Regions from separate parts of the Williamsia sp. M5A3_1d genome, predicted to be linked through region 1. Evidence: predicted binding sites of a transcription regulator. Region 1 holds the regulator's gene; each other region holds the start of a gene.
What was found. The regulator LexA, encoded in region 1, represses DNA repair genes until DNA is damaged. The targets are predictions, from matches to a motif close to CGAACANNTGTTCG.

Region 1 (7,762 bases):
TGGGTGTCGGACATCGTTGTGCCTTTTCTCGGTGGGAGCCTCCACGGTGGAGGCTGGATCGTGTCGGGTTGGTCGAAGAGCGGGTCGTCGGGTCAGGGGAGCGGCGCGGAGGCCTCACACCGCGTGGGGTGTCGCCACCTCGCTCACGCGCACCGCGGACAGTGCGAGGTCGGTGGGCCGGGGTGGTTGTGTTCCGGCGAGTGCGGCCGCCGCCGATCCGTAGGCGACGGCGCGACGCAAAGCGTCGGCCGGGGCGGCGTCGTCGAGGGTCGCGAGCAGGTACCCGGCCAACGTCGCGTCACCGGCACCGACGGTGCTCACGGGGACCATCGGCGGAGGGGTGGCGCGCCAGGCGCCGGCTGCGGTCACCAACATCGCGCCGGCCGCTCCGAGGGTCGCGAGCACCGCGCACCCGGCGAGATCGTGTAGGGCTCGCGCAGCGTCGTGAGTGGGACCGAAATCGCCTGCATCGGCGGCCGCTTCGAGCGTGGTGAGGTCGGCGCCGGTGATCTCGCACAGTTCCTCGCTGTTGGGCTTGAGCAGATCCACCGACACCGCGGGCATGGCTGCGCGCACCGCGGTCAACGGGGCGCCGGAGGTGTCCACCGCGACCCGACAGGACAGCGACGACAACCGGTCGGCGAGGTCGGCGTACCAGTCGACCGGCACTCCCGGCGGCAGCGATCCGCACAGTGCCACCCAGGTCGCGGTCGTGGCGGAATCGAGGACGAGGCGGGTCATCTCGGCGAGCTCGCCCGGCGACATCACGGCACCGGGCAGGTTGAGCTTGGTGGTGGTGCCATCGGGCTCGGTGATGGTCAGGTTGCTGCGGACGTCGACGGCGACGTCGACGGTGCGGTGGTCGAGACCCACGGAGTCGAGTCCCACCAGCAGGGGATCGCCGGCGCGTGCGGGCAGGATCGCGGTCGTGGTCGCGCCCGCCATCTGCACGGCGCGGGAGACGTTCACACCCTTGCCGCCCGGTTCGACACGCGCATCGGCGGCGCGGGTGACCGATCCGCGGACCAGGGCACCGGGGAGCACGATGGTGCGATCGACGCTGGGGTTGGCGGTGACGGTGACGATCATGCGATCACGACCTCGACGCCGCGCGCGGAGAGCTCCGCGGAGAACCCCGGGTTGATGCCGTCGTCGGTGATGAGGACGTCGATGTCGTCGAGGCCGGCGAACCGGGTCATGTCCTCGGCGCCGAGTTTGGACGAATCCGCGAGTACGACGACACGGTTGGCGGCAGCGATCATCGCCGACTTCACCGCACCCTCGTCGGGATCGGGGGTCGACAGCCCGTGTCGTTCGGTGATGCCGTTGGTGCCGATGAAGGCGACGTCGACGCGGTACGAGGCGAGCGCGGTGATGGGCGCGGGACCGACCGCGGCCTGGGTGAGCCCGCGGATGCGTCCGCCGAGGAAGTGCAGCTGCGCGCCCGGGTGGTCGGCGACCGACGCCGCGACGGGCAGCGAGTTGGTGAACACCGTCAGGCTGCGGTCGCGTGGCAGCCGGGCGGCGGCCTGCACGGTGGTGGTGCCGGCGTCGATCACGAGGCTGCCGCCGTCGGACGGCACGAAACGGCACGCAGCGGTGCCGATGCGCTCCTTCTCGTCGGGATGGGCGTCGGCGCGTTCGGCGACACCGAGCTCGGTGACCCGTACGGAGTCGACCGGGACGGCGCCGCCGTGCACGCGACGCAGGAACCCGGCCCGCTCGAGCGACGCGAGATCACGGCGCACGGTCTCGCTGGTGACATCGAATTCCTCGGCCAGCGCGGTCACCGACGCGCGACCGTGCGCGAGTACCTGGTCGGCGATGGCCTGCTGTCGCTCTTCGGCGTACACGCGTCCCCGTTTCGGTTGGAATGTGTGGCTTTGAATGTTGATATTGTTTTGTTTACGCCTGGATGTGTTGACAAGTCAAGCTTTTCTTGTAATTTGAGTCACACAGCAGCACCGCAATGACAATCACCTCGTCGAGGGTCCGGGTTCGGACGCCGCGGCGGATGATCGGCCGAGAAGCAACGATCGATAGGCACCCCATGGCTCCCCACGCGACAGCGAACGACCTCTCCCCGGTGGACGTGACCACGCCCACCGATCCCGCCGCCCCGACGGTCCTCACCGGGACGCCGGTGGTGTCCGGGGTGGCCTTCGCGCCGGTGATGTGGCCGGGCGAGCGTCCCGCCCTGCCGGGGCCGGGTACCCCACCGGCCGACGTCGAGGCGGAGTGCGCGCGATTCGTCGCCGCCGCGGCGGCCGTCGCCGATCGTCTGCGCGCACGTGCCTCCGCCGGGACCGGGGTGGCCTCGGAGGTCCTCTCGGCCACCGCCGCGCTCGCGCAGGACCGCGGCTGGATCTTCTCTGCGGAGAAGCTCATCCGGGCCGGATCGCCCGCGCCCAACGCCGCGGTCGACGCGACCGAGCAGTTCGTCGCCATGTTCACCAAGCTCGGCGGCCTCATGGCCGAGCGCGTGACCGATCTCCTCGACGTCCGCGACCGTGTGCTCGCAGAACTCGCGGGCGAGCCCGAACCCGGCCTGGCCCAGCCCGACCACGAGGTCATCCTCTTCGCCGACGATCTCGCCCCGGCCGACACCTCCGGGCTCGACCCCGCTCTCGTGCGGGGCCTGGCCACGCGCCTGGGCGGCCCCACCAGCCACACCGCGATCATCGCCCGTCAGTTGGGGATCCCGTGCGTCGTCGCGGTCGGTGCGCTCACCTCGGTGGCCGCCGGCACCCCGGTGATGCTCGACGGCGAGGCCGGCACCGTCACCGTCGGCCCCGACGCCGACACCGCTCGCAGCGCCGTCGCACGCTCCCGGGACGCGGCAGAACTGGTGTCGCGATGGAGCGGACCGGGACGCACCGCCGACGGGCTCGACGTGTCGATCCTCGCCAACGTCCAGGACGGTTCCTCCGCCCGCTCGGCCACCGACTTCCCGGTGCAGGGCATCGGACTCTTCCGCACCGAACTGGCCTTCCTCGACCGGGCGACGGAGCCCGACGCCGCCGAGCAGACCGCGCTCTACCGCGAGGTCATCGAGGCGTTCGTGCCCGCCGCGGGGGAGTCCGACGCCAAGATCGTGATCCGCACCCTCGACGCGGGCTCCGACAAACCACTGCTGTTCGCCGACAACGGAACCGAGGCCAACCCGGCCCTCGGCGTACGCGGTCTACGGGTCGCGTTCGGCAACCCGGGTCTGCTCGACCGGCAACTCGACGCCGTCGCGGCCGCCGCCGAGGCGACCGGTGCGGCACCGTGGGTGATGGCCCCGATGGTGGCGACGGCGACCGAGGCCCGCGACTTCGCCGCGAAGGTGCGTGCCCGGGGTCTCGTCGCCGGCGTGATGATCGAGATCCCCTCGGCTGCACTGCTCGCGCCGTCGATCCTCGCCGAGGTCGACTTCGTGTCGATCGGCACCAACGACCTCACGCAGTACACGATGGCGGCCGATCGCATGTCGGCCGAACTCGCCTACCTCACCGACCCGTGGCAGCCGGCCGTGCTCGCGCTCATCCACATGGTGGCCTCGGCGGGGTCGGCGGCCGGTAAACCGGTCGGGGTGTGCGGCGAGGCCGCCGCCGACCCACTGCTCGCCTGCGTGCTGGTGGGTATGGGCGTCACATCGTTGTCGAGCGCACCGGCGGCCGCCGCGGGTGTGGGTGCGGCGCTGGGTCAGGTGCGCACCGAACAGTGCCGGGCCGCGGCGCGGGCAGCGCTGGCGACCGCGGATCCCGCGGACGCACGCGTCGCCGCAGCGGCGGCCCTACACGACTGACCCGGCGACACGAGGACGGGGCCGATCGGCCGTCCTCACCGACGGCGGGCGCGGTCCTCCACCTCGCGCACGAGGCCGATCATCGTCGAATCCCGCTGCAACGCAGCATCGGAGAGCGGGTTGACGATCCCGCGTAGAGCGGCGACCGGGATCCATCGACGCGGCACCTGTATCCGCGGGGACCGCGACTCGATGCCGTCGGCGACCGCCAGTCCGACGCGACGGGGCTTGATGGGAGTCAGCAGGGGACGTGGGAACGCCCGCTTGATCAAAGCGGTGGCGAGTTCGTCCTTGCCGAAGGCGACATCGGCGATGGGGGTCGCGACCCACCCGGGATAGAGCACCCCTGCCGTCGCGCCGTGGGCCGCGAGCTCGCTGCGCAATGCGCGGCCGATCTGCTCGACGGCCGCCTTCGACGCCGCATAGGGCGCATTGACCATCCCGTTCAGGTACGCGTACGTCGACGACGTGATGAGGACGTGGCCCCGGGCATCGATGACGTGGGGCAGCGCCACCCGAACCGTGTTCCACACACCCATGAGGTTCACGCCGATCACGCGCTCGAACACGCCGTCCGCCACGCTGGCGACGGTGTCGGCCGAATCTCCGCTGGAGATACCGGCATTGGCGAACACGACGTCGATCCGACCCCACCGTGCCACGGCACGCTCGACGGCGTCCGAGAGATCAGCCGGGACCGTGACATCGGCTCGAAGCGCGAGGACACGATCGGGATCGAGCCCCAGCACCGCGTCGTCCACCGCGGCCTGGACCAGGTCGAGCGCGACCACACGGGCACCCCGACGATGCACCTCACGGACGACCTCACGCCCGATGCCACCTGCGGCGCCGGTCACGACGACCACCGCGCCGTCGAGGACCAATCGCTGTGCACCCATCACGTCTCCTGTCGTCCACCCCGATCGGGTGGTCAGTGTGACACGCGGCGTAGTCAGATGCGGTACGCGGGGTGACGAGGGTCGGTCAGAGGCGTCGCATGACGGTGACGACCTTGCCGAGGATCGCCGCCTCGTCACCCGGGATCGGATCGAACTGCGGGTTGTGCGGCATCAGCCAGACGTGGCCGTCGGTGCGCTTGAACGTCTTCACCGTGGCCTCGCCGTCGATCATGGCCGCCACGATGTCGCCGTTGTCGGCCACGTTCTGCTGGCGGACCACCACCCAGTCGCCGTCGCAGATGGCGGCGTCGATCATCGACTCGCCGACCACGCGCAGGAGGAACAATGCGCCGTCACCCACGAGTTCACGGGGCAGCGGGAACACCTCCTCGACCGCCTCCTCGGCGAGGATGGGCCCACCGGCGGCGATGCGACCGAGCACCGGGACGAAGGTGGGGGTCGGCAACGACAGGGCATCCGAGCCGCCGCCGTCACCGGGATCGGCGTCCTGCACGTTGACCGCCCGGGGTCGGTTCGCATCGCGCTTGAGGAAGCCCTTGCGTTCGAGGGTGCGGAGCTGGTGGGCGACCGACGACGTGGAGTTGAGGCCGACCGCGTCTCCGATCTCACGGATGCTCGGGGGATATCCGCGCTCGCGGACCGACGCACGGATGACCTCGAGGACCTTCGCCTGCCGAGGCGTCAGATCGGCCTCGCTGATCGGTCCATCGGCGAAGTCGGTGGTGGTGACGGTGGTGTCGGACACGGTGTCCCTCCTGTCGCGGCCCGCTCCCGACCGATCTGTTCGAACGGTTCGGACAACGCGCGGACCTGCTGTCACCTGGGACAGTAGTGCAGCAGATAACAACTTTCAAACATTTGTTCGACCGTGTCGGGACATTGTCGGAGGCGCGTGATACAAATCGAACACACGTTCATTCGAACGTCTGGTCGATGAGGAGCACGTCATGAATCAGACTCTCACGCGTCACAGCAGCACCACGGCACACCGGCCCGCCGACGCCACGGTCGAGCGCGCGCCGCGTCCGGCGCAGCGCCCCGTGCCCGTACGTCACCGCCCCGCGGGTCGGCCCGCCGCGGCCCGCCCGGCCGGTGTGGTCTGTGCCGACGGCCGTCGCCACGCACCGGTGTCCCGGCGGCCCGCACCCATCGGATGGGGAGCGGCCATCGTGGCCGGCATCGCGCTCGCGGTCGCCGTCTGGGCTGTGGTGCTCGGCGGATCGGCTGCCGCCGAGTCGTCGGCGGCTCCCGTCGCGGGTACCTCCGTGGTCCATGTCCGTGGCGGCGAGTCGTTGGGAGAGATCGCGGCGCGCGTCGCGCCGGACCGGGCGACGTCCGCGGTCGTCGCCGACATCAAGGAGCTCAACCACATGAGCGGATCGGCGTTGACCGCCGGCCAGCCGCTGCTCGCCCCGCTCTACCGGGACTGACCGGTGTGTGACGGCCGATCGGGGTCGGTATCCTCGCGACCGTGGGTCCACATCGGGCCCTGTGACGCCTCGAGGTCCACCCTCGACACGCGTCGCCCGCGGATCAGGTTCGAGGACACGGCGATGCACTGCCCCTTCTGCAAACACGAGGACACCCGGGTGGTCGACTCGCGTGTCGCCGACGAGGGGCAGGCCATCCGTCGTCGCCGTTCGTGCTCGAACTGCGGCCGCCGGTTCACCACCGTCGAGAGCGCGGTGCTCGCCGTCGTGAAACGCAACGGGGTCACCGAGCCGTTCAGCCGCGAGAAGGTGATGCTCGGAGTCCGCCGCGCCTGCCAGGGCCGCGCCGTCGACGAGGACCGGTTGCGCCTGCTGGCCCAGCAGGTCGAGGACGCCGTCCGCGCCTCCGGATCGGCCGAGATCCCCAGCAACGAGGTGGGTCTGGCCATCCTCGGTCCGTTGCGCGAACTCGACGAGGTCGCCTACCTGCGCTTCGCCTCGGTGTACCGGTCGTTCGAATCGGTCGACGACTTCCAGCGTGAGATCGACGACCTGAGGTCGTCACCGTCGCGCGCCGCCACCGCCTCCGTCGGCGCCTCGGGCGAGACCGTCGATCGCACGTAGGATCCGCTGCTCCGACACCGGGTAGGCGGGTCTGATCCGCTCGGCGAACAGTCCGATGCGCAATTCCTCCACCATCCAGTGGATCTGCTCCCCGAGCGTGACGCGCCGCGCCGGCGTCGCCCGTTCGACCACCTCGGCCCACCGGTCGAGGACGCGGTCGACCGACTCCATCGCCCGCGCATCGGTCGCGGCTGCGGCAGGAAGCCGGGCCAATCGCACCAGGATCGCGTCGAGATACACCGCGACACGCGTGCGGTGGTCGGCGTCGGTGGCGCTGATGAAACCGTCGAACACGAGGTCGTCGAGCTGGCGGGTGACATCGGCGACGGCCGTCGACGAACCGAGTCGATCGAACTCGGCGCGGATCGGTGCGACGCGCGTCAACACGTCGGCCGCCGTCGCCAGCGCGGCGCGGGCGACCGCCGGGGCGTCGCGGGCGACGGTGGCCCGCAACGCCGCGAAGGCCGCGGGGTCGCGCACCTGCGTGGTCGACCCAGTGAGATCGACGATGGCCGCGCGTGTGCAGTCGCGCAGCAGATCCTCGGTCGAGCGATAGGGGCTCTGCGACAACGCCAGGCGCGCCGCGACGGGCAACTGACCTGCGGCCGAGGGTTTCAGCGCGGGGATCGAGATCTCGAGCAGTCGTCGGATGGCGCGGTGGGTCGCCAGGTCGGCTTCTGCCGCGGTGGTCGCGACCGCCCGCACGACACCGCCGTCGACCACCAGCAGGCACGGATGGCTCGTGACCTGTTGACCGGCAACGGTTTCGACGACCGATGGAGCGATGGTGCCGATGGTGGCGGTCGTCCACTCGGTGATCGGCGGCGGCGTCGGGACAGCCGACGGGCCACCACGGGACGGTTGTGCGCCTCCCTTCGGCGCCGACGGTGCCGATCCCCCGATGGCGTCGCGCAGCTCGGCCAGCGATTCGGCTGTCGCGACCACCGATCCGTCGTCGGCGACCGCGGCGTAGGTCATGCGCAGATGGCGTGGCAGCG
Region 2 (7,762 bases), on a different contig from region 1:
CACGGCGTGAACACCGACGTCGGCGTGCTGTTCGTCGACATCGAGGGATCCACCCGTTTCGCCGAGTCGGCCGATCCCACGGTCGTCGCGGAGATGCTCAACCGCTTCTTCACCATCGTCGCCGAGGTCGTCGAACGCCACCACGGCTTCATCAACAAGTTCGAGGGTGACGCCGCGCTCGCGGTGTTCGGCGCACCCAACGCCATGGACGACCCGTCGGCCGCGGCACTGCGCGCCGCCCGTGAACTCGGCGCGGAACTCGAGGCCCTGCACCCGCTGCGGGTGGGTATCGGGGTGTCGGCGGGCCGTGTGTTCGCGGGCAACATCGGCGCGGAGACCCGCTACGAGTACACGGTGATCGGTGATCCGGTGAACGAGTGCGCCCGCCTCGCCGAGGTCGCCAAGAGTGCGAAGTCGAACGTGCTCGCCGGCGGCGCGGCCGTCGCGGACCTGCTGGGCGACGCGCCCGCCACCGACAGCGATGCCGACGACACCGACGCCGGCTCCGAGATCGTGGCCCACGACGAGATGTGGGAGTGGGTGTCGATGGGGTCGATCACCCTGCGCGGCCGAGGCGCGGCGACCGAACTCTTCGCGCCGATCGACCTCCTGCCCGACGGGGAGTCCCCGATCACCGATCTCGTCGACGGCCTCATCCGCAGGCCGCTGTCGATCCTGCGCGGCCGTCGCTGACCCTGCCGGGGTTCAGGGTGTCGGGGACGCCAGGCGCGCCAGATCCACGTTGCCGCCGGAGAGGATGACCCCGACACGCAAGCCTGTGAAGCCGTGTCGGTCGTCGAGTGCCGCGGCCACACCCAGTGCGGCGGTCGGTTCGATGACGAGCTTCGCGCGGGTCGCCACCAGGTGCATCGCCGCGATCAGCGCGGTGTCGTCGACGGTGAGGATGTCGATGACCCGCTCGGCGATGACGCCGAACGTGTGCTCGCCGAGGTGGGTGGTCTGCGCCCCGTCGGCGATGGTGCGCGGCGGGTCGATCGTCACGATCGACCCCGACCGCAGTGAGCGCAGCCCGTCGTCGCCGGCCGCCGGTTCCACCCCGTAGACGCGGGTGTGCGAGGCGAGCCCACCCGCGGCCAACAGCGAGCCGCTCAGCAGCCCGCCCCCGCCGAGGGGCACCAGCAGCACGTCGAGATCGGTGACGTCGGTGAGCAGTTCGAGCGCTGCGGTGCCCTGCCCGGCGATCACGTCGGGGTGGTCATACGGCGGGATAACCGTCGCCCCGGTCCGCTCGGCGATGTCGGCCGCGATCGCCGCGCGGTCCTCGGTGTAGCGGTCGTAGCGCACGAGGGTGCCGCCGTATCCCTGCGTCGCGGCCACCTTCGGTGCGGGTGCGTCGTGCGGCATCACGATGGTCGCATCGATGCCGTGCAGTCGGGCGGCCAGCGACAGCGCCTGGGCGTGATTGCCCGAGGAGAACGTCACGACACCGCGCCGCCGCACCTCCGGGTCGAGCCGGGCGACGGCGGTGTAGGCACCGCGAAACTTGAAGGCCCCCATCCGTTGCAGGTTCTCGCACTTGCAGAACAGGTGTGCACCGGCGGCGTCGTCGATCGCCGTCGAGGTGATGACCGGCGTGCGGTGGGCGACACCGGCGAGCGTGGACGCGGCGTCCTCGACATCGGCGAACGTCAACGGCTCCGGGGTCACCGGGTCCGGGGTCACGGGGTCGGCCATGAGCGCGACCCTACCCACGCGACCGGGTCGCGCTCTGGAGAACATCGGCGCGGGTGGGCGCGGGTAGCATCGGCGCCGTGAGCACATGGTCGACGAACGACATCCCGGATCAGACCGGCCGCACGGTGGTCATCACCGGCGCCAACAGCGGCCTCGGCGCCCAGGCGGCCAAGGCTCTCGGCGCCGCGGGGGCGACGGTGATCCTGGCCTGCCGCACGGTGTCGAAGGCCGAACCGGTGGCCGCGGAGATCGGCCCCAACGCCTCGGTGGCCGCGCTCGATCTCGCCGACCTGTCGTCGGTGCGGGCGTTCGCCGCGGGCGTCGATCACCTCGATGTGCTGATCAACAACGCCGGCGTGATGGCCGTCCCGAAGTCGCGCACCGCCGACGGTTTCGAGATGCAGTTCGGCACAAACCATCTCGGTCATTTCGCGCTGACCGGCCTGCTGCTGCCGAAGATCACCGATCGGGTCGTCACCGTGTCGTCGTTCGCCCACGCGATCGGCAAGATCGATCTCGATGATCTCAACTACGACCACCGCCGGTACGAACGGTGGTCGGCCTACGGTCAGTCGAAACTCGCGAACCTGATGTTCGCGTTCGAGCTGGCGCGCAAGCTGGGCCGATCGGGTTCGTCGGTGTCGTCGATGTGCGCCCATCCCGGTTACGCCAGCACCAACCTGCAGTCGCACACCGAGTCGTTCTACGACCGGTTCATGAAGCTGAGCAACCTCGTCGCGCAGTCGGCCGCCGACGGCGCACTTCCCGAGCTGTACGCGGCGACCTCGCCCGAGGCGGCGTCGGGTGCGTTCTACGGTCCGCGTGGTCTCGGTGGGCTGCGGGGTGCACCCACGCTCACCAAGCCGCTGCCCAAGGCGCGCAACGAGAGTGTCGCCCAGTCGTTGTGGGTCGCATCGGAGAAGCTGACGGGCGTCTCGTTCGATCTGTGATCGCGCGGGGTTGACCCGTTCGCTCCCGTCGGTAACAGTCGCTTTCGCGGGGTCAGCGCTGTACCTTGTCACCGATCAGCACCCGCGTTGATCGGAGACCTGTCGTGACCAGCCCTGATGAACCGAAGCCGGAGCAGTCGTCACCGCCGAGTCCCGCGGGTGAGCCCCCGACGTATCCGCCGACCTATCCGCCGGCCGGGTCACCGCCAGGGTCTGCACCGCCGCCGTACGGGGCCGCGCCCTACGGTGCTGGGCCCTACGGCGAACCGCCGAAGAAGTCGCGAAAGAAGTTGTTCGGCATCATCGGCGGTGTCGTGGTGCTGCTTCTCGTGGTCGTCGTGATCATCGGGGTCGTCGCCTCCAAGGACACCATCACCGACATCAACGACGCCAAGGCCGGCGACTGCATCACCGTGAGCGGCAGCAGCACCGACGCCACCCCCAAGACGGTGAACTGTGCCGGTGACACCTTCAACTTCGTCGTCGCCGAGAAACTCGACGGCGGCGCGAACTGCGCCAATGAGCAGTACTCCCAGCTGACGCAGAAGGACAAGGGCAAGTTGTGCCTGGTCCCGAACATGCAGGTCGACAAGTGCTATCAGCTCGCCGGGCCGGGTGGATCGATCACCGACTTCACCGAAGTCGAGTGTGGCGCGGCGCCGGCCGAGGGTGGCGCCCAGGTGGTGACGGTGAAGAACCGTGAAGACGGCACCGAGATCGATTGTGCCGACGGCATTCCCGTCACCTTCGAGAAACCCAAGCCCCTCGGCTACTGCCTGGCCATCAACAACGCGACAGGCTAGCCACCGCTGACTGTGCCGGTGGTGCTGACTGTGTGGAAAGCCGGCCGGTGGTGCTGACTGTGTGGAAACGGCCGTCGAGTGTGCTCACCACACAACGTGAGCCGACGACGAAACGACGCACACTCGGCGACCGGCTTCCGCACCGTCAGCGGCAGTAGAACGCAACCAGATAAGCGAAATACACCAGCTTTCAACACTATTCACTGAAATCAATCGCCCAACCCTCGAACATCCGTGCTAGCATAGATGTACAGATCCACCTGGGGAGGGGGCAGGCCGATGAACGCTATCAAAGCGGATTACGCTGCCCTGGAACAGATTGTGGACAGGATTCTTTCGGCGGACTCCACCTCGTGCACCGAGGAGGAGGTCGCGGATCTCGCCATCCGCCGTGAGCGCATCACCCGCCAGCTGGAAGCCGCCGGCAACCGCCGGATCCTCGAGGTCTCGGACCGTGACGCCCACCGCGCCGTGGGGTGTGTGAACCTGACCGAGTTCCTGCGGACGACAGTGCGCGTGACGCAACCGAAGAAGCGGCTCAAAGAAGTGCAGGCGCTCGAACCGATGCACGCCATGACCGGCGAGAAGCTCTCACCGGTGTGCCCGAACACCGCACGAGAGCTCGCCGCGGGTTCGATCGGCCCCGACCACGTCCACGCCGTCCTGGATGTGATGGCCAAGATCCCTACCGCGGTCGAGCCCGAGCACCGCGCGTTCGCGGAGCAGACCCTCGCCGAGTTCGCAACGACGCTGACCCCGAGGGAGATCGCCGCGGCCGGTGTGCGGATGCTGGCGCACCTCGATCCCGACGGGACCCTCACCGATGATCGTGATCGAGCCCGGAACCGGAAACTGTCGCTGGGTTGCCAGGACTCGCAGCTCATGTCGAAACTCACCGCCACACTGGATCCGGTCACCCGCGCCCTCTTCGATGTGGTGCTTGCGAAATGGGCGGCACCGGGGATGAACAATCCCGACGACGAGCAGTCACCCGCGGGCGACGGCAATGACGTCGACCCTGCCGTGCTGCGCGACGCGGCGGATCGGGACTGCCGATCGCAGTCCCAGCGGAACCATGACGCGCTCAAATCCATACTTGCTGCTGCCGTGAACGGAGGCCTGCTCGGCGGCTCGCATCGCGGGTTACCGCCGCAGATCATCGTCTCGATCACCGACGCCCAACTCCGCGAGCACGCAGGCGTCGCACGAACCGCCACCGGCAGCGATCTACCGATGACCGACGTGATCAAACTGGCCGCCGACGCCCAGACGCACCTCGCGGTGTTCAGCGACATCACCAACGAGCCGCTGTTCCTCGGGCGCTCACGCCGGTTGGCGTCCCAGTCGCAGAGGTTGATGGCGTTCGCGCAATACCGCGGTTGCAGCAAAGACGACTGCGGTGTCCCGTTCGCCTACACTGAGATGCACCACGCCGAGGCCGACTGGGCCGATGGCGGGCTCACCGACTCCCCGCACATGGCCCCCGCCTGCGGAGCCCACAACCGGGCCGTCGGGATCGAACCTCACCAGTGGGTCACCGAGAAGATCGCCGACGGCCCTGACAAAGGTCGCTACGGTTGGCGTCACAACACCGACCCACCAGGCACGGCGAGAGCCAACCACCTTCATCGGATCGACGGACTCCTCGAACGCCACCTGGCCGAGGGTGGAGACGAATCATGCGATGAATCGACACACCTGGTGCAGCGCGCCGTCGACATCACCTGGCCGCGGATGCACCTGAACCCGGCTGCCTAGCGCGTCACCACAACCCGGTGGGCCTGAACTGGATGCTGATCCTCGGTCCGACTCCGGTGACCTTGGGTACCGCGTGTTCCCAGGTGCGCTGGCAGCTGCCACCCATGACGAGCAGGTCGCCCTGCGCGACAACGAACTTGAGAGATGCGCCGCCTCCGCGTGGACGCAGCATCAGCGGACGGGGCGCGCCGAGCGACACGATCGCCACCATCGTGTCCTCGGTGCTCCCACGTCCGATGGTGTCGCCGTGCCAGGCGACACTGTCGGATCCGTCGCGATAGAGGCACAGGCCTGCGGTCGCGAAGCCCTCGGGGAGTTCGGGTCGGTAGTGCGCCGACAGCGTGTCGCGCATCGTCGCGAGAAGGGGATGGGGGAGCGCGACACCCTCGCCGTACTGGCAGAGGAGCCGGGGCACGTCCACGACACGGTCGTACATGGCGCGCCGCTCGGCCCGCCACGGCACATCGTCGGTGAGACGCTCATGGAGCTGCGCGGCGCCGGCAATCCATCCCGGTGCGACATCGACCCACGCGCCGTCGGTGAGGGTGCGCCGCACGATGATCGGTGCGAGGGCGGAGCATGTCGGCTCGTCGGTTGCCTCGTCGAACAGGGAACCCTGTAGCCCGGCCGCACTCATCGCTCGAGTCTAGCTGTGATCGAACACGTGTGCGAGGGGTTCGCAGGTCACCGCCGTAGCGCGCGGAGGCGCTCGGCCCCCTCGATCAGGACCTCGTCACGCTTGGCGAACGCGAACCGGACCAGGTGCGACCAGTTCTCCCTCCGGTCGACGAAAGCGCTGACCGGCACCGCGGCGACACCGATCCGCGCCGGCAGGTCCCGACACAACTGCTCGCCGTCGGTGTATCCGAGGGGGCGTGGATCGGCGCAGACGAAGAACGTCCCCTCGGTGCGGTGGACGTCGAAACCCACGTCGCGAAGCGCCCCCGACAGCAGGTCGCGCTTGCGCTCGAGCGCCGCACGCGACGCATCGACCCAGTCCATCTCGTGGTTCAGCGCGTGCGCGACCGCCGGTTGGAAGGGGCCGCTGCCGACATACGACATGAACTGCTTGGCCGTGCGCACCGCGGCGACGAGACGGGCGGGGCCGGACACCCAGCCGACCTTCCACCCGGTCACGTTGAACGTCTTGGCCGCGCTCGACACCCGCAACGTGCGCTCGGCCATCCCGGGCAACGCCGCGATCGTCGCGTGCGAGCGGCCGTCGAAGACGAGGTGCTCGTAGACCTCGTCGCTCACCACGATCACGTCGTGGCGGATGCAGGCGTCGGCGATCGCCGCGAGATCGTCGTCGGAGAGGACCGTACCGGTGGGGTTGTGGGGACTGTTGACGATGACCATCGCGGTGTTGTCGGTGATGGTCGTCGCGAGTGCGTCGCGGTCCAGGACGAACCCGTCGCCGTCGGCGACGAGCGGCACGGTGGACCGGAACGCACCGGCCATCGCGGTCGCCGCGGCGTAGGCGTCGTAGAACGGCTCGATGAGCACCACCTCATGGCCGGGCTCCACCAATCCGACAACCGCCGCGGCGATCGCCTCGGTGGCGCCGACGGTGATGAGGACCTCGGTGTCGGGATCGTAATCGATTCCCACACAACGGGACTGATGATCGGCGACCGCGTGCCGCAGCACCGCGACACCCGGGCCGGGCGGGTACTGGTTCTGGCCGTCGGCGATGGCGGCACACGCGGCGTCGAGCATGGACTGCGGACCGTCGGTGTCGGGGAAACCCTGACCGAGGTTGATGGCGTCGTGTTCGGCGGCGAGCTGCGACATCTCGGCGAAGATGGTGGTCGCGAACGGCGCCAGGCGGGCAACGGTGGTCATGGGATCCAGGCTGTCACACCCCCGGCGGGGCGTTCGTCGTTGGCAGTAGTCTCGGTCACAGGCCCAGTTCGGCCCGCAGACGAGGAAGCGGAGGGAGTGCGATGACCGGTCCCGAGGACTCGCCGCCGCCCGGGTGGGCCCCCGCCGACGGCGCCCCGTCTTCGGGATCAGCCGTCCCGCCGCCGCCCTACTACCCGCCGCCCGGTTCCCCGAACCCGCCGCCGCAGGTGCCGTATTACCCGCCACCGGGACAGCAGGCCCCGTTCCCGGCGGGTCCCGGCCCGTACGGTCCCGGGGTGCCGGCGGCAGCGATGGGGTACGGGATGAGCCCGTACGGCACCCCGCCGCCACGTCGTTCCCGACTGAAGTGGGTTCTGCTCGCGGCCGGGGTGATCATCGCGCTGATCGGCGCGATCGTGGTGGCCTTCGCCGTGCTGAACCGCGACACCATCACCCGCATCGACGACGTGTCGGTGGGCAGTTGCATCACCGTGACCGGCGAGAAGAACGATGCGACACCGAAGAAGGCCTCATGCGATGAGCAGTCGTTCAACTTCATCGTCGCCCAGAAGACCGACAGTGCATTCAGCGTCTGCGGCGACCCCCTCGACGCCCAGCTGACCCAGGACGATCGCGGCAAACTGTGTCTCGTGCCGAATCTCCGGACCGGCAAGTGTTACGTGTTCCCCACCGCGAACGGCTCGATCGTCG
Region 3 (7,762 bases), on a different contig from region 1:
CGTCGCCGGTACCGCAGCCGGCGAGGACCACCACCAGCGCCACGATGGCCGCGAGCACCGCGCCTGTCCTCACAGCTGGGGTCACGCCCCCGTGGCGAGTGGGTCGGACGCGCCGGCCGGCTCGGAGTACACGATGTCGACGAGGGCGTCGCCGTCGTAGAGGAGGCTGGTGAGCGAGGCCAGCGAACACTGCCGGCGGCGCGGGTCGTGCCACAGACGCTGGCCCTCGAGGAAGCGACGCAGCGTGTAGACGGGCAGCTGGTGGCTGACGCAGACGGCCTCGTGACCGCGGGCGGCGTCGCGGGCCTTGGTGGCGACGGCCAGCATGCGGTGGGCGAGTTGGATGTAGGGCTCACCCCACGACGGCGTGAACGGGTCGCGCATCTTCGGCCAGTGCCGCGGGCGGCGCAGGGCACCGTCGCCGATCGACACCTTCAGTCCCTCGAAGACGTTCTCGGCCTCGATGAGGCCCTCGTCGGTGATGATCGACAGCCCGTGGCGCTCGGCGATGGGGGTGGCGGTCTCCTGGGCGCGCTGCAGCGGGGAGGCGAAGACGGCGGTGATGTCGTGGTCGGCGAGCTCGTCGGCGACGCGGCCGGCCTGTCGGGTGCCGGTGGTCGACAACCCGAAATGCGGCAGACGGCCGTAGAGGATGCCGTCGGGGTTGTGCACCTCGCCGTGTCGCATCATGTGCACGATGGTGCGCTGCATCAGTGGAGCTCCTCGCCGGACGTGGCCGCGGCAGCCGCGGCGGCCGCCGCAGGCATCGCGTCGGCCAGGACACCGAAAGCATCCTCGTCGAGCGCTGCGGACACAAACCACGCCTCGAACGCGCTCGGCGGCGGGTACACACCCCGTGCCAGCAGCGCATGGAAGAACGGCGCAAACCGCCAGGTCTCGCTGTTGCGCACCGCGGCATAGTTCGTGATCGCCACCTCGGGGGTGGAGGTGAAGAACACACTGACCATGTTCGCCGCGTATTGCACGCGGTGGCCGACCCCGGCGGCGGTGAGAGCGTCGGTGATGAGGTCGCCGAGCCGGTGGGAGTTGGCGTCGAGCGCGGCGTAGACCGCGGCGTCGGCGGTGCGCAGTGTGGCCAGTCCGGCGGCGACGGCGACGGGGTTCCCCGACAGCGTGCCCGCCTGGTAGACCGGCCCGGCCGGCGCCAGGTGGTCCATGATGTCGGCCCGCCCGCCGAACGCGGCGGCGGGCAGACCGCCGCTCATGACCTTGCCGAAGGTGTAGAGGTCGCCGGCGACGCCGTCGATGCCGAACCAACCCGACGGGCTGACCCGGAAGCCGGTCATCACCTCGTCGACGATCAGCAGCGCTCCGTTGCGGGCGGTCAGCTCCTTCAGTCCGGCGTTGAACCCGGGCGCCGGCGCGATGGCACCCATGTTTCCCGCGGCGGCCTCGGTGATCACACAGGCGACGGCGTCGGGGTTCTCGGCGAACGCCGCCTCGACCGCGGTGAGGTCGTTGTAGGGCACGACGATGGTGTCGGCGGCCTGGGCGCCGGTGACGCCGGGCGAGGTGGGCAGACCCAGCGTCGCGACGCCCGAGCCCGCGTCGGCCAGCAGCGCGTCGACATGGCCGTGGTAGCAGCCCGCGAACTTGATGATCTTGGTGCGCCCGGTGAATCCACGGGCCAGGCGGACCGCCGACATCGTCGCCTCGGTACCCGAGTTGACCAGTCGTACCCGTTCGACCGGGGCGACGCGCCCGATGATCTCCTCGGCGAGTTCGATCTCGGCTTCGGTCGGCGCGCCGAACGACAGGCCGGTCGTCGCGGCACGTTGCACGGCCTCGACCACGGTCGGGTGGGCGTGACCCAGGATCATCGGGCCCCACGAGCTGATGAGGTCGATGTAGGTGGTGCCGTCGGCGTCGGTCATGCGGCAGCCCTGCGCCGAGGTGATGAACCGCGGTGTGCCGCCGACCGACGAGAAGGCCCGCACCGGCGAGTTCACGCCACCCGGGATCACACCACTGGCCCGCGCGAACAACTCCGCCGATCGGGCGGTCGATGCCGTCGAGTCAGCGGTGGTGGGTGCCGAGAACGAGGAGGGGGACGAGGGAGGGGTCGGGGTCACCTCTCCAGTGTTCCAAACTTTTCCGACCCGCCGTGGTGAGGCCGGTCTCCGTCCCCGCCGGGGAAGCCGAAGGGGGTCGTCGGTGAATCGCTCGATTCCGACACGCTCCGGGGTCGACGTTCTTGCGCGACCGGTCTCCGCCAACGATGATCGACAGGGTTCGGGAGACCGTCTAGAGACAGGCGTGACCTGCTATGACCTACGACCACAGGCGCGCCGAGCGCGCCCTCGCGTCTCCGGTCGAGCCGGTTTTCCAGCCCATCGTCGACCTCCCCACGGGTTCGGTCGTCGGATACGAGGCCCTGTCGCGCTGGCCCGCCGAACCCGACGTCACCCCGCTCGAGCTCTTCGACCTCGCACGCCGATCGGGGCGCCTCGCCGAACTCGACTGGGCCTGTCGGCGCGCCGCGGTCGTCGCGTCGTTGCGGGAGCAGCTGGTCCGGCCGATGAGCGTGTTCATCAACGTCGAGCCCACCGCACTCGGGACGTCTCCGACCTGGCATTTTCCCGGGGATCGCTTCCGCGAGATCACCAGCAACGATCTGCAGATCATCATCGAGTTGACCGAGCGTGACGTGCTCGCGAACCCGGCCGCGGTGCTGGCGACCATCGACTGGGCGCGCGAACGTGACTGCGGTATCGCCCTCGACGACGTGGGACCCAACCCGGAATCGTTGGCACTTCTCCCGCTGATACTCCCCGACGTGGTGAAGCTCGACCGTCGGATCATCACCGATCCGACGGCACCGGGTTCGGCCGACACGGTTTCCTTCGTCATCGACTACGCCGCCGCGACCGGCGCCCACATCCTCTCCGAGGGCATCGAGGACGAGAGCGACATGGCCGCGGCCAGGGCGGTCGGGGCGACGCTCGGGCAGGGGTTCCTGTTGGGGAGGCCAGGCGAGCCCCCGGCGGGCAGACCCGTCGCCGATCTGGGCCGCATGATCCGACCCTTCCCGGCGGGCCCACCGCCCCTGCAGACCCCGGCCGACGTCCTCGACCGGCTGCCGCCGCAGATCATCGACTACGCGACCATCATGCGGGTCTTCGACACGGTCACCTCGCTCGGCGACGAACTCATCACCCCCGGATGCATGGTCGTCGCGGTGCAGAACGCCGAGTCGTTCCAGACCCGGTTCGGGCACCAGTACGCCGAGTTCGCCCGCAAGCACACCCTCGTCGGCGTCGTCGGGGCCGGCGACTTCGACGTGCCCGGGGTCCGCGGGCCGAACGGCCCGAACGCCGGTTTCCCGGGCCAGTTCGCGTTCGCGATCCTGACCCAGAACTACGCCGCCACCATCGTCGCCCGCGACCTCGGCGACAGCGGGCCCCTCACCGATCGTCGATATGCCTGGTACTACACCCACGACCGGTCGGCCGTACGTGACGTGGCGCGCTGCATCGTGTCCCGCCTGGCCCCCCGCGCCTCCCCCTCCGGCGCTGCCCCGACCCGCCCGGAGCAGCGAGTTCAGTAGTAGACGGGCCCGGGGACACCCCCACCGACCGCGATCGCGTCGCCGGTGATGGCGATGCTGCGTGGCGATGCGAGGAACGCCACGACGTCGGCGACCTCGGGTGCGTCGACGACCCGCCGGATCGAGTTGGTCGCGAGCTCCTGCTCCAGACTCGCCATCGAGACCTGTTCGCGTGCAGCACGTTCGGTGAGGCGTTCAATGAGTCGCTCGGTGCGGGTGAGCCCCGGGTGGACCACGGTGACGTTGATCCCCTTCGGTCCGAGTTCGTCGGCGAGGTTCTTCGTGAGGGCCGACACGCTGACGTTGCGGACGGTGTGCGCGATCGACGTCGCCTGGCGTGCACCCAGGCCACTGATGTTGATGATGCGACCCCACCCCTGCGCCACCATGTGCGGTGTCACCGCCCGCGCGGTCCGTAGGTAACCCAGCACCTTGATCTCGATCTCGGCGCGCACCACGTCATCGGTGATGGCGTCGAACTCGGTCGGCTTGCCTGCGCTCCACGGTGTGGCGGCGCTGTTCACGAGGATGTCGACGCCACCCAGCTCGGCGACGGCCTGCTCGACGAGGTGATCGACCGACCCCTGATCGGCGGTGTCGACGACGATCGCGAACACCCGGCCGCCGTCCGCGGTCGTCAACTCGGCGGCAGTCGCCTCCAGCCGTTGCGGCTCACGCGCCGCCACCACGACATCGGCCCCCTCGGCTGCCAATCCCCTCGCGATGGCCTTTCCGATGCCGCTGCTCCCACCGGTGACGATGGCGCGCTTCCCGCTCAGCTGTAGGTCCATGGGTCTCACACTATGGAGTTGTCAAGGTTCTCGAACGTCCCGATGCGGGGCGTTGGTTCTATGACGGCGCTATGCGGCGATCGGTTCCGCGGTCGTCAAAGTTCTTCTGTTGTAGGCCGGTAGAGGTACGCGGCGTGGGTCGATGGTTGCGGGTGGGATGAGCCAGGGGTGTCGGTCGTGGCCCATGACGATGTCCCAGCCGGCGGTGTGGACCGTGACGTGACACGACCGGCAGAGGAGGCAGCCGTTGTCGACGGTGGTCGGTCCGCCGTCGGCGAAGTGGATGATGTGGTGGACGTCGCACCACGACGCCGGGGCGCCGCATTTGATGCAGCTCTGGTCGCGGGTGAGGACGACTTTGCGTGCGTTGCCGGTGAACAACCGTTTCTGGGCGGCGACGGAGATGGGTGCTCCGTTGAGGTCGACACCGATCCCGAGAACCTTCGCGTCGCAAGCCAGAAGTTTTGTCGTCAGGTCGGAGATCGGTCCGAGCCAGGTCAACCGAGCCGGCTCCGGGGCGCGGGACTCGACGCTCTCCAGTGGAACAGTCACGACGATCTCGGTGGACGGTGGCCCGGACAGTGCGTCGGGCGACAGTCCGCGGCTCGCGGCCTCCAACATCTGGGCGAAGGCATCGGCCCGCCGGCGAGCGGCGGTCCGTGGGTCGGGGGTGCCGTCAGGTTCAGGGCGCGGCCGCGACGCAGTATCCAACGCGGTGACGAGTCGTTCACCGGTGGCGACGTCGAGGTCGAATTCACCCCGCAACCGGCCGTCGTCGGATTGTTTCCACGCCAGTTCATTCAATGCGGCGTCCTCGGCCACAGGCACGTTCGGCGTTTCGGCGGGGGTGTGGGCGATCGCAGCAGCGCGGGCATCGGCGACGACCTCCGCGGGTGTCTTCCCGGCGATCGCGTACCCGATCAGCCGCCGCTCGAGACTCGACACGACATCGGAGTCGAGTGGTTCCCCGGTGCGGCGCGCGACGTGGTCGATACCGCGCGCGACGGCGTCGAGGTGTTCAGCCGACACCGAACCATCGCGGGAATGACGCGCCACCCCCGGCAAAACATCGCGGGCACGCCCGAGGCGGATCAAGCGTGACGCCACCGCAGGTGCGACTCCATTGGCACACAACACTTCCCGCAGCGACATCCCCGACCGTCGGGCGACGCCGACACGGTCGGCCTGGGCGGTCAATCGTGCGAGCAGGTCGTCGGCCACCGCCCGCAAGGCCACGACGCCGCGAATGGCAGCGATAATCGAGGCGTCATCATCGGCGACGACGGTGTCTCGTGTGCGGTGGTCGTCGATGAGTGAGTCGGCCAATGCAAGAATTGATCCCCCGGTCATACCTCAATCGTACGGACGTTCGGAGAACCGCGCAAGGGTCAAATCCACCGAATCCTGTTGACAGCTGGGCGAATAACGCATGGGCGACGGCCCCGATCACCACACTACCGCGCGGGTACGACAGAACTGGGCGGCAGCGACGCATCCATCCACAAGCCGATCTCGAAGAGAAATCGGCCGCGCACAAAGATCAGCGACGTTTCCCGAGCGGGCGGTCGCCACTGAGGAGGATGAGCAGGAGTTCGGCGCGGGTGCGGGCGTCGGCGAGGTCGACGCCGAGGAGGCCTTCGATCCGGAACACCCTCTGTCGCAACGTGTGCCGGTGCACGCCGATCGCTGCGGCCGCGGATTCCCAGTGTCCGTTGGCCTCGAGGAAGCGGCGCAGCGTGGTCACGAGGTCGGCGCCGCCGGCGGCATGTACATCCAGCAGTGGGCGCAGCCGTATGTCGTGTAGTCCGCGCAGGCCATCCTGGACCTCGTCGATCGCCAACACCGATCGCGTCGCCACCAGATCGACCACCTCCCCGTCGACGGCGGCCCGAGCGGCCTGGCGGGCCTGTCCGGTCGACACGGCGATGTCGCACAACGGAACCGGGTCGCCGAGGCCGGCGCGCATCCGGAGTCCTGCAGCCAACAGCTCGGCGGTCGTGGCGTCGTCGTCCCCGCGGAGCAGCACCACCACCTCCCGGCCGTCCCTCGTGCAGAAGACCGGGCGCCACCTCTGCTCGAGCGCCGAGGACAATCGACCTACGGCGTCGACGGCCACTGCGGCCGAACGGAACTCGTAGACGACCACCCGCACGTGACCGTCGCCGTCGGCGGCCCGGAGCAGCATCGTCTCCGCGGTGGCCGGCAACCGGTCGCCGCGCACCGCGAACCCCAACACGTCCGAGTGCAGCTGCGCCCGTTCGGCGGCGACGTCGCCGGCACCGTTGTGTTGCAACGTGATCAACGACGATGCGTGCCCCACCAAGACGCGCTGCAGATCACCCAGCGGTCGGTCGCCGATCACCGCGAGGTGACCCACCACCGCACCGCCGGAACTGATGCGCTGCACGGTGATCGTGTGGTCGGCGGTGATCGTGACCCCCGCGGCCGACGCCGCGCCACCCGAGCGCCAGTGATCGGGACCGATCGCGCGGCGCACGTGCGTCATCGCGGCCGGGTCGGCCGCACCTGGACGACTGCACACCACACGGCCGTCACGGTCGATCACCACCACGGTGTGGTCGAGCGCCGCCGCGAGCTCGCCGGCGAGCGCCGGGACACCACCGGCGATGACGGCCCGGGTCATCGCCGGCTGGCTGCGGGCGGCTCGGGTGAACTGCGCGTAGCGATCGTCGGCGACGCGGTCGAGCAGGGTGCGCGCGATCGCGGAGAACGGGATGGGCAGCGGGACCTCGAGCACCGGGAGTCCGAGATCGGTGCCGATGTCGACGAGGTCGTCGGGCACGGTGTCGTAGCCCAGCCCGGTCCCGAAGCCGACTGCCGCGACACCGGCGTCGGCGAGGCTGGCGAGATAGCGCCGGCGACCCTCACGATCGTCGGGTAACCGCATCCCCGTGGTCAGCAGCAGCTCTCCGCCCGACAGCCAGTCGGCGGCGTCGACGAGCTCGGAGGTGAGCGCGCAGTCGATCGGCCGGTCGAGCCCGAGGCGCCCGGTGCACGACCGCAGGTCGAGGGCGCGTTGATCGAGGAGCCATCCGACCGTCGTCGCCACTCCGATCACCCCTTTCAACTGCGCGGATACCGCGACGCTACTCCGTTTCGTCCACGTGCAAGGGCATCGGATGGACAGATTGTCAGGGGCACCCCTCCACTCACACGGGAAACACTGATCGACAAGCCACCCATCGTCGCCTGAGGAGGCAACCACCCGTATGACCACACCGACCGTGCTGCGAAACTGGATCAACGGCGAGTTCGTCGATGCGACGGGCACCGAGGTCATCGATGTGGTCAACCCGATCGACGAGACGGTCGTGGCCCGCTCCCCCATCTCCAGCGCCGCCGACGTGGATGCGGCCATGGCGGCGGCGAAGGCGGCCTTCGC
Region 4 (7,762 bases), on a different contig from region 1:
CCGCGGTCGGTGATCTCGAAGATGTCCGTGCGGTGCTCGAGCAGTACGTCGCGGCGGTGCACACGTTCCTCGACGACGGTCTCGAGTTGCTGGTCGCCGCCCATGGCGACGCCGGCCTGCGCGACGAGGTGGGCGCGGTGGTGGCGGCCAACGACTTCGGGCCCCATCGCGGTGTCGCCGCGGTGGGCGAGTACTTCGGCGCGCTGAAGGACGCCGGCTTCATCGCCGACGACGTCGACACCGACACCGCGGCCTATCTGATGGTCAGCGCGGCGTTCCTGCGCTCGGCGCAGCCCAAACTGTTCGGCCACGCGAAGGGCATCGCGTCGATGACCGACGTGATCGACGCCGTCGTGGCCATGCTCGGCGCACCGGCCCGGGCGACCGGATCGATCTAACCGACCACCTTCTCGGTCTTCGCGTACCCGCTCTCGACGCCGTCTTTGTACGGACGCCACCAGTCGGCGTTGTCGCGGTACCACTCGATGGTCGCGGTGAGGCCGGCGGTGAAGTCGACATATCGGGGTGTCCAGCCGAGTTCGGTACGCAACCGCGTGGAGTCGATGGCGTAGCGCATGTCGTGTCCGGGTCGGTCGGTCACGTGGTCGTAGGCGTCGGCGGGTTCACCCAGGATCGCCAGGATCGACTCGACGACCGTCTTGTTGTCGGTCTCTCCGTCGGCGCCGATCAGGTAGGTCTCGCCGACCGTGCCGCGCTCGACGATGGTCCACACGGCGTCGTTGTGGTCGTCGACGTGGATCCAGTCGCGCACGTTCGTCCCCGCGCCGTACAGCTTGGGTCGCAAGCCGCTCAGCACGTTGGTGATCTGCCGCGGGATGAACTTCTCGATGTGCTGATAGGGCCCGTAGTTGTTCGAGCAGTTCGACAGCGTCGCGTGGATCCCGAACGACCGCACCCACGCGCGGACCAGCAGATCGCTGCCGGCCTTCGTGGAGCTGTACGGGCTCGAGGGGTTGTAGGGCGTCGACTCGGTGAACCGGGCGGGGTCGTCGAGTTCGAGATCGCCGTAGACCTCGTCGGTGCTGATGTGGTGATAGCGGGTGCCATGACGGCGGACCGACTCGAGAAGCGTGTACGTACCGATGAGGTTGGTGTGCACGAAGGCCGACGGATCGGCCAGCGAGTTGTCGTTGTGCGACTCGGCGGCGAAGTGCACCACCAGGTCGGTCGCGGCGACGAGCGGGTCGACCACGGCGGCGTCGGCGACGTCACCCTGCACCAGTGTGATGCGGTCGGCGACCGACGACAGGGTCGCCGGGTTCGCGGCGTAGGTGAGCTTGTCGAGCACGGTGATCTCGACGTCGGGACGTTGTTCCACGGTGCGCAACACGAAGTTCGCGCCGATGAAACCCGCCCCGCCGGTGACCAGAACACGCATCAGGTGGTTCCTTCCCTCGAGGGCGAAGACTACCGGCCCCGTAGCGCGGTCGCGTGACTCACGCGTGTGCGCGCGGTGCAATAGTGTGGCGCCATGCGGGGAATCATCCTGGCCGGTGGCACCGGTTCACGACTCCATCCGATCACCCTCGGCGTCAGCAAACAGCTGGTGCCGGTCTACGACAAACCGATGATCTACTACCCGTTGTCGACGTTGATGCTCGCCGGCATCCGCGACATCCTGGTGATCACCACTCCCGGTGATGCGGCGTCGTTTTCGCATCTGCTCGGTGACGGTTCGCAGTTCGGTATCTCGATCACCTACGCCGTGCAGCCGTCCCCCGACGGCCTGGCGCAGGCATTCGTGCTCGGGGCCGAGCACATCGGGAACGATTCCGTCGCACTGGTTCTCGGCGACAACATCTTCTACGGGCCCGGCCTCGGCGACAAGCTGATGGCCTACACCGACGTCGACGGCGGGTCGATCTTCGCCTACTGGGTGGCCGAGCCCAGCGCCTACGGCGTGGTCGATTTCGATTCCGACGGCAAAGCGATTGCACTGCAGGAGAAGCCGGAGAAGCCGCGGTCGAACTACGCGGTGCCGGGGCTGTACTTCTACGACAACGACGTGATCGAGATCGCGCGGTCGCTTCAGCCCAGTGCGCGGGGCGAGCTCGAGATCACCGACGTCAACGCGACGTATCTGCAGCGCGAGAAGCTGTCGGTGCACGTGCTGCCCCGCGGTACCGCCTGGCTCGACACCGGTACCTTCGACTCGCTGCAGGACGCCGGGAATTTCGTACGAACGGTCGAACAACGGCAGGGTCTGAAGATCGCCGTGCCCGAGGAGATCGCGTGGCGCCGCGGCTTCATCGACGAAGACGGACTGCGCCGCCGCGCCGAGACCCTGATGAAGTCGGGGTACGGCGCCTACCTGCTGACGATCCTGGAACAGGGGAGCTGACATGCGTGTGCGACCACTGACGATCGCCGGGTCGTGGGAACTGACACCGGTCCAGCACGGTGACCCGCGCGGGGTGTTCCTCGAGGCGTTCAAGGCGCCGGTTCTCGCCGAGCTGATCGGGCACGATTTCACCCTCGCGCAGGTCAACATCTCGGTGTCGGCGGCCGGGGTGCTGCGCGGCATCCACTACGCCGACACCCCACCCGGACAAGGGAAGTACGTGACGTGTCCGCGCGGCGCGATCCTCGATGTCGTGGTCGACATCCGCGAGGGGTCGCCGACCTTCGGGCAGTGGGACAGTGTCGTGCTCGACGACGTCGACCGTCGCGCGATCTATCTGTCGGAGGGGCTCGGGCACGCGTTCTGCTCGCTCGAGGACGACTCGACGGTCTCGTATTTCTGCTCGACCGGCTACAACCCGGGCGGTGAGCATGGCATCCATCCGCTCGACGCCGACGTCGGGATCGACTGGCCCGCTGTGGGCCGCGACGGTGCTCCGCTGGAGTACTCGCTCTCGGACAAGGACACCGCCGCTCCGACGCTGGCGCAGGCCCGCGCCGACGGCGCGCTGCCACGCCTCGACGATGTCGAGAGCTACCTGCGCGGTCTCGCCGCCCGCGACGCCTGACCCCGGGTTCACGACGTTCGGTGTCGGGTTCAGAGTGTCACCCCGCCTGGCCGTAGACGTTCTCGGCGTGTAACCGCAGCACGAGCCGGCCGTCGGCGACCATGGCGCGCCGGTAGTCGTCCCAGTCGGGATGCTCGCCGCCGATGGAGCGGTACAGCGCGATCAGTTCCTCGACCGCGTCGTCCTCGGGTGCCGCCGCGACCGCGCTGAGTTCGACCGGGCCGTCGGCCACGGCGTACGACCAGCCGTCGGGGCTGCTCACGTGCAGCGCGGCCCGCGGATCGCGCCGCAGGTTCGCAGTCTTCGCGCGGCCGTCGGTGATCGACACCCGTAGGACCGACGTCCCCGGATCGAACGCGTAGTTGACCGTCGACAGCTGCGGTCGGCCGTCGCGACGGATCGTCGCGAGCACGCCCTGATCGTGTACACGGATGAGATCGATGAGTGCAGATCGCGTGGCCATGTGTGGACTATGACGGCCACGGGTCCCGGCGACAACCCCTTGTGAGGCGACGTCGCTAGTGTGGGGTGATGAGTGACGACATCGAGAGCATCGCCGAGGGCGAAGGCAACGAATACAGCTACGACTCCGAGGATCAGCCCGGCGCCGAGGACGGCCTCGACGTCCGAGGACTCGACGATCCCCTCGACGAGGGGTACTCGCCGCCGGAGAAGCCGAGCCCCGCAACGCGATACGGCATCACCGCCGAGGAGCAGCGCGAGGGCGAGTCACTCGACCAGCATCTCGCGGAGGAGGTGCCCGACCCGACGACCGAGGTCGCGTTCCACGACGACGTCGCCCCGCGCGTGCCCGCGAACGACGAGGACCTGTCCGAGGACATCGACGAGGTCGACGAGTTCGGTGACGACGCAACGATCACCGGTGAGGTCGGCGACGAGCGTTCCGGCCGGTTGATCTCGCCCGACGAAGGCGTCAACCCCCACATCACGCATCAGGAGGTCGCCTCCGACGCCGGCATCGACGGAGCCGGGGCATCGGCCGAGGAAGCCGCCGTGCACACCGTTCCCGACGGTCAGATCCCCTGATCTAGCGCGACTCGGGAAACGCCGGTAGCGCCTTCTGGCGCAACCACTTCTGCCACAGCGGCGTGAGCGACGCGGCGCTGTGACGCGCGGCGAGTGCCGTGAAGTCGTCGGTGCTCACCGAGCTGTAGCGGTGTTCGCGGGTCCATTCCTTGAGCAGTTCGAAGAAGGCCTTGTCGCCGATCGTGGTGCGCAGTGCGTGCAGCGTGAGTGCGCCGCGCTTGTAGACGCGGTCGTCGAACATCTTCTCGGGCCCCGGATCGCCGATCACGATGTCCTTGCGCGAGGTCGCCAACTGCCGGTGGTGTCGGCGGGCCAGGTTGTCGGCGGTGTCGTCGCCGGCGTACTCGGCCCACAGCCACTCGCTGTAGCAGGCGAAACCCTCGTGCAGCCAGATGTCCTGCCACCGCGCCAGGGTCAGCGAGTTGCCGAACCACTGGTGGGCGAGCTCGTGGGCGACCAGTCGCTCCGACCCGCCGTTGCCGTCGCAGTGGTTCGCGCCGAACGTCGACATCCCCTGCGCCTCGATCGGGATCTCGAGGTTGTCGTCGGTGACGACCACGGTGTACTCGGGGAACGGATACGGGCCGAACATGTCGCAGAACGCCGTCATCATCTGTTCCTGGCGCGCGAAATCGGCATCGAAGCCCGCGCGAAGCCGCTCGGGCAGCACCGCGTGGATCTTCACCGGCTTCGTCGCGAGCGTCGTCCGCACATAGGGCCCGATGGAGATGGTCGCGAGGTAGGTCGCCATCGGCTCCACCTGCTCGTACACCCACGTCGTCATCGCGGCCTTGGTGCGTTTGCGCTGCAGGGTCCCGTTCGCGATCGCGTGATACGGCGACTCGGTGGTGATCGCGATCCGGTACGACGCCTTCGACGAGGGGTGGTCGTCGCACGGGAACCACGACGCCGCGCCGTTGGGCTGGTTGGCGCACAACGCACCCTCGGTCAGTTCCTCGAACCCGACCTCGCCCCACGGCCCGCGGATGGGCTTCGGCGAACCCGCGTACTTGATGACCACGGTCATCGAGGCGCCCGGCGGCGGGGGAGTCGCGGGGGTGATCGACAGCTTGTTGGACCGTTGGCTGTAGCGCGAGGCCCGCTTGCCGTTCACCGACACCCGCGCCACCGACAGCGACGTGGCGAGGTCGAGCGTGAAGCGTCCGAGATGGTTGATGGCGGTCGCGGTGATGGTCGCGACGCCGGTCAGGCGGTTGCTGGCCACCTTGTACTCGAGCTCGAGGTCGTACCGGCTGACCCGATAACCGAGGTTGCCGTTCTTGGGCAGGTACGGGTCGATGCCGTCGGTCGGGTCACCCAGGAGAGGGCCGCCACTCGATGAACCCGTACCCGATGAACTGCTGACCGGCACCAAACCTCCACTCGCACATGTGTGTCGTGGCACGGCGCCCACGATCGTGAAATGAGGTTACCCGCCGACCGGTGGGGCTCGCTCCGGTAGCGTTCGCCCTCAGAGCAGGCGAATCGGACATCAGGAGGAACGGTCATGGGCGCATCGAGAAGTCTCACATCGCTGATCGCGAGGGTGATCCTGGGGATCATCTTCATCATGCACGGCTGGCAGAAGCTGCACACCAACGGAATCGACGCCACCCAAAAGGGATTCGCGGCTATGGATGCGCCGTTCCCGGAGTTCAGTGCGCACTATGCGACCTGGGTCGAGTTCGTCGGCGGCATCCTCCTGATCCTCGGGGTCCTCGTGCCGCTGGTGTCGATCCTGCTCATCATCGACATGATCGGCGCGATCTTCGTCGCCCACGTCGACAACGGTTTCTGGAACTCCGACGGCGGATACGAGTTCCCGCTCGCCCTCATCGCGGCGCTCATCGCGGTCGGCCTGGTCAACACCGGCAAGACCGGTGTCGACGGCTATCTCATGAGCCGTCGGGGCCGCGCCACCACCTGACGGGCTCGCACGTCGTCGCCGACGCCTGGCGAACGTCATCGCGCAGTACCACGACCCCAGCAGCTCCTAGCGGCGGTTGTCGTACATATGTTCTATGATGGTGGAGGTCGTCCGGGGGGGATGGCGGGGAGGGGGCGCGCGATGTCGGTCGACACTGTTGCGCGCGCTGCGGCGTTGGACCCGCTCGATGCCGTGGGCGCCTTCGAGACCGTTCTCGACGGGCTCGATGACACTGCGTTGTCACTCCTGAGTGACGCTGATCTGCGGTCGGTGATGCATCGGCTCGAGCGCGTGCAGCGGCGTCTCGGCGTGGCGTCGCATTCCGTGGTGAGCGAGATCGCCTCGCGGGGTTCGCATGTGGGGTGGGGTTACATGCTCGCCGGCGACATGCTGTCGCAGGAGTTGCACATCTCCCGGGGTGAGGCGGCTCGTCGGCTGCGGGTGGCGGCGGCGATCACACCGTTGACAGGGTTGACCGGCGCGGTGTGTGAGCCCACCCATCCAGAGATCGCGGATGCGATGGGTGACGGTGCGATCTCCGATCACCACGCCGACACGGTGTTGTCGGTGCTGGACAAGATCCCGGCTGCGGTCGACGAACAGACGCGTGAACTCGCCGAGGCGACGTTGGTGGAGTCGGCGAAGCAGTTGACTCCGCTGGACCTGTCGCGAGTGGGTGACCGTCTGCTCGCCCGGGTCGATCCGGACGGAACGTTGACCGACGACCGGGATCGAAACAAGCGTCGGGGGTTGTCGCTGGGGAGGCAGGACGCGCAGTTGATGTCGAAACTGTCCGCGGAACTCGACCCGAAGACGCGCGCGATGCTCGATGTCCTGCTCGACACCTGGGCCACCCCCGGCATGAACAATCCCGATGACCCCGAGTCGCCGGCCGGCTCGTACAGCGACCCCGGCACCGACCGGGATCAGGCCGACGCGGCCGCGGAACGTGACACCCGGTCGGCCCCGCAGCGTCGTCATGACGCGTTCTCGGCGATGCTCGGGTGGTTCATCGAATCGGGGACTCTCGGCTCTCACAGGGGGTCACCCGCCCAGGTGGTGGCGACGATGACTCTCACCGAGTTGGAGAAGTTGGTCGGGGTCGCGACGACGATGTCGGGTGGTGACATCCCGGTTGCCGATGCAGTGGAGTTGGCGAAGAAGAAGTCGGCATTGATCGCGGTTCTCGACCCGCAAGAGGTCCCGTTGTACCTCGGCCGGACGCATCGGTTGGCGTCGGCGGCGCAGCGGATCGCCGAGAGTCTGCGCGACCGCGGCTGCACACACCCGGGTTGCTCGGTTCCGCCGTCGTGGACGCAGTCGCATCACGGAACGGACTGGGCGAAGGGTGGTCTGACCGACATCGACCAGCTCGTACAGGCGTGCCCGGAACATCATGCGATGGTCGGGGACGGCCCCGAGCGGTGGCAGACGGTGATCGTGCAGCACGGCCCCTATCGGGGGAGATGCGGATGGATTCCGCCGGCAGCCATCGACCCGGACCGACAACCGAGAATCAACCACCTCCACCACCCCGACGAACTCCTGGCCCAGGCGTGGGAACGAATATCCACCAGGCCGCGATCACCTGATCCGTGGACGAACTAGGGGACAAAACCCTGCTGGTCTCCGACCAGATCAACTCCTGCTGGTCTCCGACCAGATCAACTCCTGCTGGTCTCCGACCAGATCAACTCCTGCTGGTCTCCGACCAGGGCGCGATGGGGTTGCCCTGCCAGCGGGTGAAGTCGGGGACCACGTCGCCGCGCATCACCAGTGACGCAGGCCCGACGGTCGC

Region 2: the regulator LexA is predicted to act here: its motif matches at 3,674-3,687, upstream of ACLBW1_RS09335 (DUF222 domain-containing protein).
Region 3: the regulator LexA is predicted to act here: its motif matches at 5,718-5,731, upstream of ACLBW1_RS05745 (DUF222 domain-containing protein).
Region 4: the regulator LexA is predicted to act here: its motif matches at 6,045-6,058, upstream of ACLBW1_RS11465 (DUF222 domain-containing protein).

What each region holds. Positions count from the first base shown of each region.
Region 1 covers NZ_JBKEZX010000004.1:272,226-279,987, forward strand. Annotated here, with positions in the region: gene ACLBW1_RS18185 (PTS fructose transporter subunit IIABC) at 1-14, opposite strand, end outside; gene ACLBW1_RS18190 (1-phosphofructokinase family hexose kinase) at 115-1,089, opposite strand; gene ACLBW1_RS18195 (DeoR/GlpR family DNA-binding transcription regulator) at 1,086-1,853, opposite strand; gene ACLBW1_RS18200 (phosphoenolpyruvate--protein phosphotransferase) at 2,093-3,790, shown strand; gene ACLBW1_RS18205 (SDR family NAD(P)-dependent oxidoreductase) at 3,826-4,689, opposite strand; gene lexA (transcriptional repressor LexA) at 4,775-5,455, opposite strand; gene ACLBW1_RS18215 (LysM peptidoglycan-binding domain-containing protein) at 5,658-6,140, shown strand; gene nrdR (transcriptional regulator NrdR) at 6,264-6,764, shown strand; gene hrpA (ATP-dependent RNA helicase HrpA) at 6,702-7,762, opposite strand, start outside.
Region 2 covers NZ_JBKEZX010000002.1:382,055-389,816, reverse strand. Annotated here, with positions in the region: gene ACLBW1_RS09355 (adenylate/guanylate cyclase domain-containing protein) at 1-693, shown strand, start outside; gene ACLBW1_RS09350 (threo-3-hydroxy-L-aspartate ammonia-lyase) at 706-1,695, opposite strand; gene ACLBW1_RS09345 (oxidoreductase) at 1,773-2,645, shown strand; gene ACLBW1_RS09340 (LppU/SCO3897 family protein) at 2,750-3,448, shown strand; gene ACLBW1_RS09335 (DUF222 domain-containing protein) at 3,728-5,206, shown strand; gene ACLBW1_RS09330 (alpha-ketoglutarate-dependent dioxygenase AlkB) at 5,211-5,843, opposite strand; gene ACLBW1_RS09325 (pyridoxal phosphate-dependent aminotransferase) at 5,891-7,051, opposite strand; gene ACLBW1_RS09320 (LppU/SCO3897 family protein) at 7,153-7,762, shown strand, end outside.
Region 3 covers NZ_JBKEZX010000001.1:1,229,784-1,237,545, reverse strand. Annotated here, with positions in the region: gene ACLBW1_RS05770 (TlpA family protein disulfide reductase) at 1-85, opposite strand, end outside; gene ACLBW1_RS05765 (histidine phosphatase family protein) at 82-711, opposite strand; gene hemL (glutamate-1-semialdehyde 2,1-aminomutase) at 711-2,093, opposite strand; gene ACLBW1_RS05755 (EAL domain-containing protein) at 2,288-3,568, shown strand; gene ACLBW1_RS05750 (SDR family NAD(P)-dependent oxidoreductase) at 3,562-4,359, opposite strand; gene ACLBW1_RS05745 (DUF222 domain-containing protein) at 4,429-5,709, opposite strand; gene ACLBW1_RS05740 (PucR family transcriptional regulator) at 5,900-7,429, opposite strand; gene ACLBW1_RS05735 (aminobutyraldehyde dehydrogenase) at 7,590-7,762, shown strand, end outside.
Region 4 covers NZ_JBKEZX010000002.1:831,542-839,303, reverse strand. Annotated here, with positions in the region: gene ACLBW1_RS11505 (TetR/AcrR family transcriptional regulator) at 1-398, shown strand, start outside; gene rfbB (dTDP-glucose 4,6-dehydratase) at 395-1,399, opposite strand; gene rfbA (glucose-1-phosphate thymidylyltransferase RfbA) at 1,493-2,362, shown strand; gene ACLBW1_RS11490 (dTDP-4-dehydrorhamnose 3,5-epimerase family protein) at 2,364-2,990, shown strand; gene ACLBW1_RS11485 (PPOX class F420-dependent oxidoreductase) at 3,028-3,453, opposite strand; gene ACLBW1_RS11480 (DUF5709 domain-containing protein) at 3,522-4,037, shown strand; gene ACLBW1_RS11475 (M1 family metallopeptidase) at 4,039-5,409, opposite strand; gene ACLBW1_RS11470 (DoxX family protein) at 5,545-5,964, shown strand; gene ACLBW1_RS11465 (DUF222 domain-containing protein) at 6,106-7,572, shown strand; gene ACLBW1_RS11460 (Pls/PosA family non-ribosomal peptide synthetase) at 7,655-7,762, opposite strand, start outside.